DNA from 2 places in the Butyrivibrio sp. VCB2001 genome. Region 2 is predicted to be linked to the other one. Evidence: riboswitches for the same ligand, from Rfam matches in the RefSeq annotation. Region 2 holds a riboswitch; the other holds the start of a gene.

Region 1 (3,174 bases), on a different contig from region 2:
GGGACTGGGAAAAGGTTATAAATAAAGAGGACAGAAACCTTGATTTCCTCAAGGAAACAGTCAAGAACGTTTACAAGGTTCTCAGAAAGACCGAGAAGTTCATGTCCATTCAGTATGACTACATCGAGGAGATTCTTCCTGAGGATATCTTCTTTATCACAACCCAGGAGCTTGAGGACATGTTCCCTGACAACACACCCAAGGAGCGTGAGTACTTCATTTCCAAAGCCAAGGGTGCTGTATGCATAATGCAGATCGGTGATGAGCTTGCTTCAGGTGAGAAGCACGACGGAAGAGCTCCGGACTATGACGACTGGGCACTTAATGCCGACATCATCGTTTACTACCCTGTTCTTGACATTGCTCTTGAGCTTTCAAGTATGGGAATCAGAGTTGACGAGGAGTCACTTAAGAGCCAGCTTGAGAAGGCAGGATGCACCGAGAGAGCACAGCTTCCTTTCCAGAAAGCCATTTTGGACAAAGAGCTGCCTTACACCATCGGCGGTGGAATCGGCCAGTCAAGAATTTGTATGTTCTTCTTAAGAAAAGCTCATATCGGAGAGGTTCAGTGCTCTATCTGGCCTGAGGATATGGTTGAAGAAGCTACCAGGAACGGAATTCAGATACTGTAAGATAATAAAAGCCCGGCACTTTCGATGTGCCGGGCTTTTTTATGTCAGGGAGTGAGTCAGTGGGGAGTCAGTGGGGACGGTTCTCTTTGACTCCCTTTTGCTTAGGTGTTCTATACCTTTTGATTATCAAAAAAAGGGAGTCAAAGAGAACCGTCCCCACTGACTCCCCACTGAATTCCTTATACTGCCTGAGCAGTTTTTACTACGCCCTTCTCAAGAGCCTCATTTTTAATTCTGTTAAGAGCAACTCTTACTGCAGGAATAAAGAGAACTACTATTGTGAGAACTGCCTCGGCTGCAAGGTAGCTTCCGTTGTAAGCTACTGAATAGCCAATCGGTGACATCCCCTCAGGTGTATAGTCTGCAAAGAATACAACTCCTGAGAGCACTGCAAATACGAATCTTCCAAATACACCAACCAGATATCCCTTGTACATTCCAAACTTAGTGTTGTGGAAGAATCCTGCAAGACCGAGAGCTGTGAAAGCAAGCACATAGTCGCACAGAAGCTGTGGAACACTGATGATGTAAGGATCAACGATCATCTGAAGAAGTCCGTAAGCAAATGCTGAAGCAAGGCTTACCCTGGGTCCGTAGAGATATCCGATATATGTGATAAAGAACATGCTGAATACTGTAACTGATCCGCCCATAGGAAGCTTAAAGAGCTTAACGTTTGACAATACAAATGCAAGGGCAAGGCAAAGAGCTGATACTGTAAGCTGCTTAACGCTGAGCTTTCCTTTACCATCGGCATTTACAAAGTAGCTGATACCCAAAAACGCAAGGATTGCAAGAACCACTACCAGGACATATCCGCCTGATGTGATGTTGTAAGATGTGTAGCCGTCTTCAACGACCTTTTCAAGAAATAAACTCATAAAAAAATCCTCCCTTTATATGACCGTTATCTTGGGAGGTTTCCTGACGTTGATATTCCATAAACACTAAAAGCACAGTATAATGTACTCTGACGTCTATGAGTTATCGTTGCTTCCCTACGCCGGTATTATCCGGGTCAGGTGATAAGGGTTAGTCGTGCATTACACGAGCACTCTCAGCATAGCTCCCCTAGCGGTTTATTTTTAATTCAAGTCAATTAAACTATTATGCCCAAGGATTGTCAATAGCTTTTTATGAATAACAGAGCATTTACTTTAAATCAAATAAAACTCCATGCCATATGGGCTCTTATCGGAGCTCTGTCAGCCCTTGTGCTGACTCTTATATTTAATGCCACAGGTCTGACAAGCCTTGAATCCTTTCAGGGGCCTGAAAGCCGCCTTTACAGCATATCAAACGAGACTGCCATACTAATCATGGTGTACTGCTTTGCCACACCATTGGTGGAAGAGATACTGTTCAGATTCTTTCTCTTTAACTTCCTGAACAGACACATAAAAAGAGCTGCCATCGCAATCATCCTGACAGCAGCCCTGTTTGGTATTTATCATCTTCACCCCGTACAGGCCTTATACGGCTTTTTGATGGGGCTTATTATCACGTACAGCTATTACAGGCATAGGACTTTGAGCATCCCTCTGGTGGTGCACATTACAGCCAATGCTTTTGCCTTGGTCTATACTCTGCTTTAATCCAGCCTTATGACGCTTTCAAGGGTAAAGGAGTAGATATATACTTCCTTTACCTTTTTTCTTGTGGCAGCTTCCAGCGCCCTCTTGTAGAGCTCAAGCTGCACAGCATATCTGTCCACCAGTGCCTTGCCGTCTCTGACCTTATCGGTCTTGTAGTCAAGAAGCACTATCTCGCCGTCCTCTATAAACCAGGCATCTACAATTCCCTGAACCAGTACCATCTCATCCTCCGGAAATCCCGGATCAAGCTCTTTTGCCGAAATTCCCATCATGAAAGGTTTCTCGCGCATGAGTTCGCCTCTGCCAAATGCTGCTCCCATGCGGGTTCCAAGGTCCGTTAAAAGATATGTCCTTATATCCTCCGGTCTTACCACCTCCCGGTACTCATCAGGTATCAGGCCTTTCTGAGCCGCTTTCGCAATCCAGCCTCTAAGGCCCTCTGCAGATGTATCCGCAAATGCATCGCCATCCAGAAGTTCCATAACCCTGTGGTAGGCACTTCCTCGCTCTGCGCCGGTAAGAGTTCCCTTAGGCTCCTCATCTGCAGCATATGGAGCAGGAACCACCCCAAACTCATCCTCATCCACCATGGCCTTCTTCTTGAGTTCTGATACTGTAGTCTTGGTGAAAAGACCTTTCAGATCGGCGTGAGGGTACTTTGCAAAGAATTTCGCCTTAAGGCTCTCAAGGAGCTCCTCATCAATGTTTCCGCCATTTTCCAAAGTCTGTCTGCGCATAGTTGCCTTAAAAGCACCGGCTCTGATGCCGTCAAGAAGATCCTTATCCCCCACAGAGCTTATCTTAAGCACCGGCGCTTCACCCACGCCTTCCAAAAGCGCATCATAGTCCTGCCTTGGCAGCTCATACTTATCAAGAAGTCCTCCCATGGAAGGATGAAGCATCAGCGATGGAAGTACCATGGAGAGATAATTTCCCGCGCCTACTCT
Region 2 (3,174 bases):
GGTTGTCGGAACTCAGTGCCGGTACGAAGGCACCAAGATGGATGTCTATGAGACAGGTAAAAGAGCTCTTGAAATCGGTGCACTTGAAGCTCACGACATGACAACAGAAGCAGCCCTTACAAAGCTCATGTGGATACTTGGACTGACAGAGGATGTAAAGGAAATACGTGATTATTATTCAATAAATGTAGCAGGAGAAATGGCCTAACTATGAAGCAGGAAGAAGTTTACGAACAGGTAAAAGAAAGACTGATGAGCTATGCAAGGATTGATACTCAGTCTGCTGAATATACCGGGCATTGGCCAACAACAGAGAAACAAAAAGACCTTGCACGTGTGCTTAAGGATGAGCTTATAAGCATAGGCGTATCCGATGTATTTCTGGATGAGGAAGGGTGTGTCGTTTACGGCAAAGTTCCGTCCAATGTACAGGATACTCAGGTAATGCCTATAGGATTTATTGCCCATATTGACACAGCTCCCGACGCCAGCGGAACAAATGTTAAGCCCTGGGTTTTGGAAAACTACGATGGTGGAGACATTGTTCTTAATAAAGAGAAGAACATAGTCATGAAGGCTTCTGACTATTCTAATCTCAAAATGTATATTGGCCAGGACCTTATACTGACTGACGGAACAACACTTCTTGGTGGGGACGACAAGGCTTCAATCGCAGCCATAATGTCTTTTGCCCAGTATCTGGTTGATCACGGCGATGTAAAGCATGGAGACATTTGCATTGCCTTTACTCCTGATGAGGAAGTGGGAGGACTTGCAAGGGATCTGGATTTTGATAGGTTTGGAGCAAAGGTGGCTTACACTTTGGACGGCGACCATCTTGGCTGGTATGAGGATGAGACCTTCAATGCATCGGAAGCGGTGTTTGAGTTTACAGGTAGAAGCGTACATACCGGAACAGCCAAAGGCATTATGGTAAATGCAGTTGATATGGCAGCTGAGCTTATGGCTATGCTGCCAAAGAAAGAAAAGCCCCAGTATACCGAAGGTGTGGAAGGCTTTTATCACCTGATCTCCTGCGAGAGCGACTGTGAGCATGCAAGGGTAAGGCTTCTTGTCCGCGACTTTGACCATGATAATTTCAAAAAGCGCGAGGAATTTCTTAAGGAGTGCGCAGAGAAATTAGGAGCAGACTATGGAGATGACCGCGTGAAGCTTACGATTATCCATCAGTACAGCAACATGAAGGAAGTTCTGAAGGACGTTCCGTTCATGATAGATATACTTAAAGGTGCCATCAGGAAAGCAGGTATAGAGCCTGTCTGTGAGCCCTTCAGGGGAGGAACCGACGGAGCAGCTCTTTCATTCAGAGGCCTTCCGTGCCCGAATCTCTCAGCAGGTTATGAAAACGCCCACGGAAGATTTGAGTATGTACCAATACAGTCCATGGTAAAAAATGTAGAGATATTGCTGAATATCTGTGAAAGTGCTCTTGCTATTGCCGACAATGCGTGATATATTCTATAACTGAAGGTCGCAAAGACCTGCAAAAACAACAAAATACCGGACAAGGGGAGCTGATAATGGCTGAGAGGTGCATGAGCACGACCCTAAACCTGATTTGGATAATGCCAACGTAGGAATCGTCGATTAGTTAAGCGTAATTAGCGTCATCTGTATCAGATGGCGCTTTTTTATGTCCATCTGACAGAATGTGCTAAACTCTCTCAGTCATGATCAAATGTAATTGACATGACTTATGATCTTTGGGAAATTCGCCCGCAAATACACATTTTAACCAACTACATTACTGCTTGTGACGTGGTAAATGCATGTCTTTCCGTAGGAGCTACGGCCATAGGAGGAGATGCCCTGTGCGAGTGTGCGCAGATAACAGAGAACTGCGATGGCCTTGTCATCAACACAGGAACTCCGTCACCGGAGAGGCTAAAGGTCTTTTTATCATCAGGTAAAAGAGCTAACGAACTGGATATACCGGTCGTGCTGGATCCGGTAGGCGCCGGAGCCACAGACTTTCGAAGAGATATGTTAAAAGAGCTTTTGGCCAAAGTTCACTTTGCATGCATAAGGGGAAATACTTCAGAAATTAAGGCACTATGTGAAATACTTGGCATCAACAAAGGTGATAAAATCACGCAGGTCTTCGCCGGAGTGGAGGATATGGGAAGCCATTTATCCAAAAAAGATTTGCTTAGTCTTTCTAAAGCTGCAAAGGCTGTTGTCGTTGTGAGCGGAGAAAACGTGCTGATCGCAGATGCTTCTGCAAACCTGGTTTATAAACTACCCGGTGGCAGCAGCATGCAAAAGCTCTTTACCGGAGCAGGATGTATGATGAGTGCCATAATTGGCTCATACCTTGGAGCTGCCAAGAAAGAAGAAGAGACAGATGATTATGTAAATGCCATCAGGGAAGGCATTTTACTTTATCAGATAAACGCCGCCAGGGCAGAGCTCTTTTGCCAAAAAGAAAAAAGACTTGGGACTATGGAGTACAAGAATGCTCTCATCGATCAGCTGAGTCTTACAAGGCTTAGCAGGAGAGGGCGTTTTAGAAGACTTGATACATTTCTGTATGCAATAACCAACAGAGATATCCTACAGGGGGAAATAAGTCTGTCGGAGGCGGTTGAACAGGCTATTCTGGGCGGAGCAACAATGATACAGCTCCGGGAGAAAAATATGACCACAACCGAATACATAAAAACGGCGGTCAAGGTCAATCAGATATGTGAGAACTATGATATTCCTCTTATCATCAATGACAACGTGGAAGTATGTAGCGTGGTAGGGGCAGCAGGCGTCCATTTAGGGCTTGAAGATGAGTCGATAGAAAAGGCAAGGGAGGTTCTTGGAAGGGACTTCATAATCGGTGCAACGGCCCACAATCTTGGAGAGGCGAAAAGAGCTCTTTTACAAGGAGCTGACTATCTTGGTGTTGGTGCAGCCTTTGGATCGGATACCAAAAAGGATGCAAAGCCGATGATGAACCTCGAAAGCTATAGGGAGATCACATCAAGTATGCCGATACCGGTGGTTGCCATCGGTGGTATAACGGGTGAAAACCTGCATCATTTATCGGGACTTGGTCTTTCCGGAATTGCAGTGATATCAAGCATCTTTGGTGCTTCTGATATAAAAGAAAATACAAAAAGCCTTAAGGAAAAGGCTAAGGAGGAGATTTTAGGATGAAGAAAG

What was found. Region 2 has a riboswitch for thiamine pyrophosphate ahead of thiE (thiamine phosphate synthase). Riboswitches for the same ligand answer to the same signal wherever they lie in the genome.
Region 1: it holds a riboswitch for thiamine pyrophosphate, as region 2 does, so the genes downstream of both, thiT (energy-coupled thiamine transporter ThiT) here and thiE (thiamine phosphate synthase) in region 2, are expected to answer to the same signal.

What each region holds. Positions count from the first base shown of each region.
Region 1 is NZ_AUIZ01000002.1:206,969-210,142, forward strand. It holds gene asnA (aspartate--ammonia ligase) at 1-632, shown strand, start outside; gene thiT (energy-coupled thiamine transporter ThiT) at 812-1,513, opposite strand; TPP riboswitch at 1,611-1,715, opposite strand; gene G589_RS0103670 (CPBP family intramembrane glutamic endopeptidase) at 1,769-2,227, shown strand; gene addA (helicase-exonuclease AddAB subunit AddA) at 2,224-3,174, opposite strand, start outside.
Region 2 is NZ_AUIZ01000001.1:370,449-373,622, reverse strand. It holds gene G589_RS0101630 (asparaginase) at 1-208, shown strand, start outside; gene pepT (peptidase T) at 211-1,473, shown strand; TPP riboswitch at 1,519-1,619, shown strand; gene thiE (thiamine phosphate synthase) at 1,711-3,168, shown strand; gene thiW (energy coupling factor transporter S component ThiW) at 3,165-3,174, shown strand, end outside.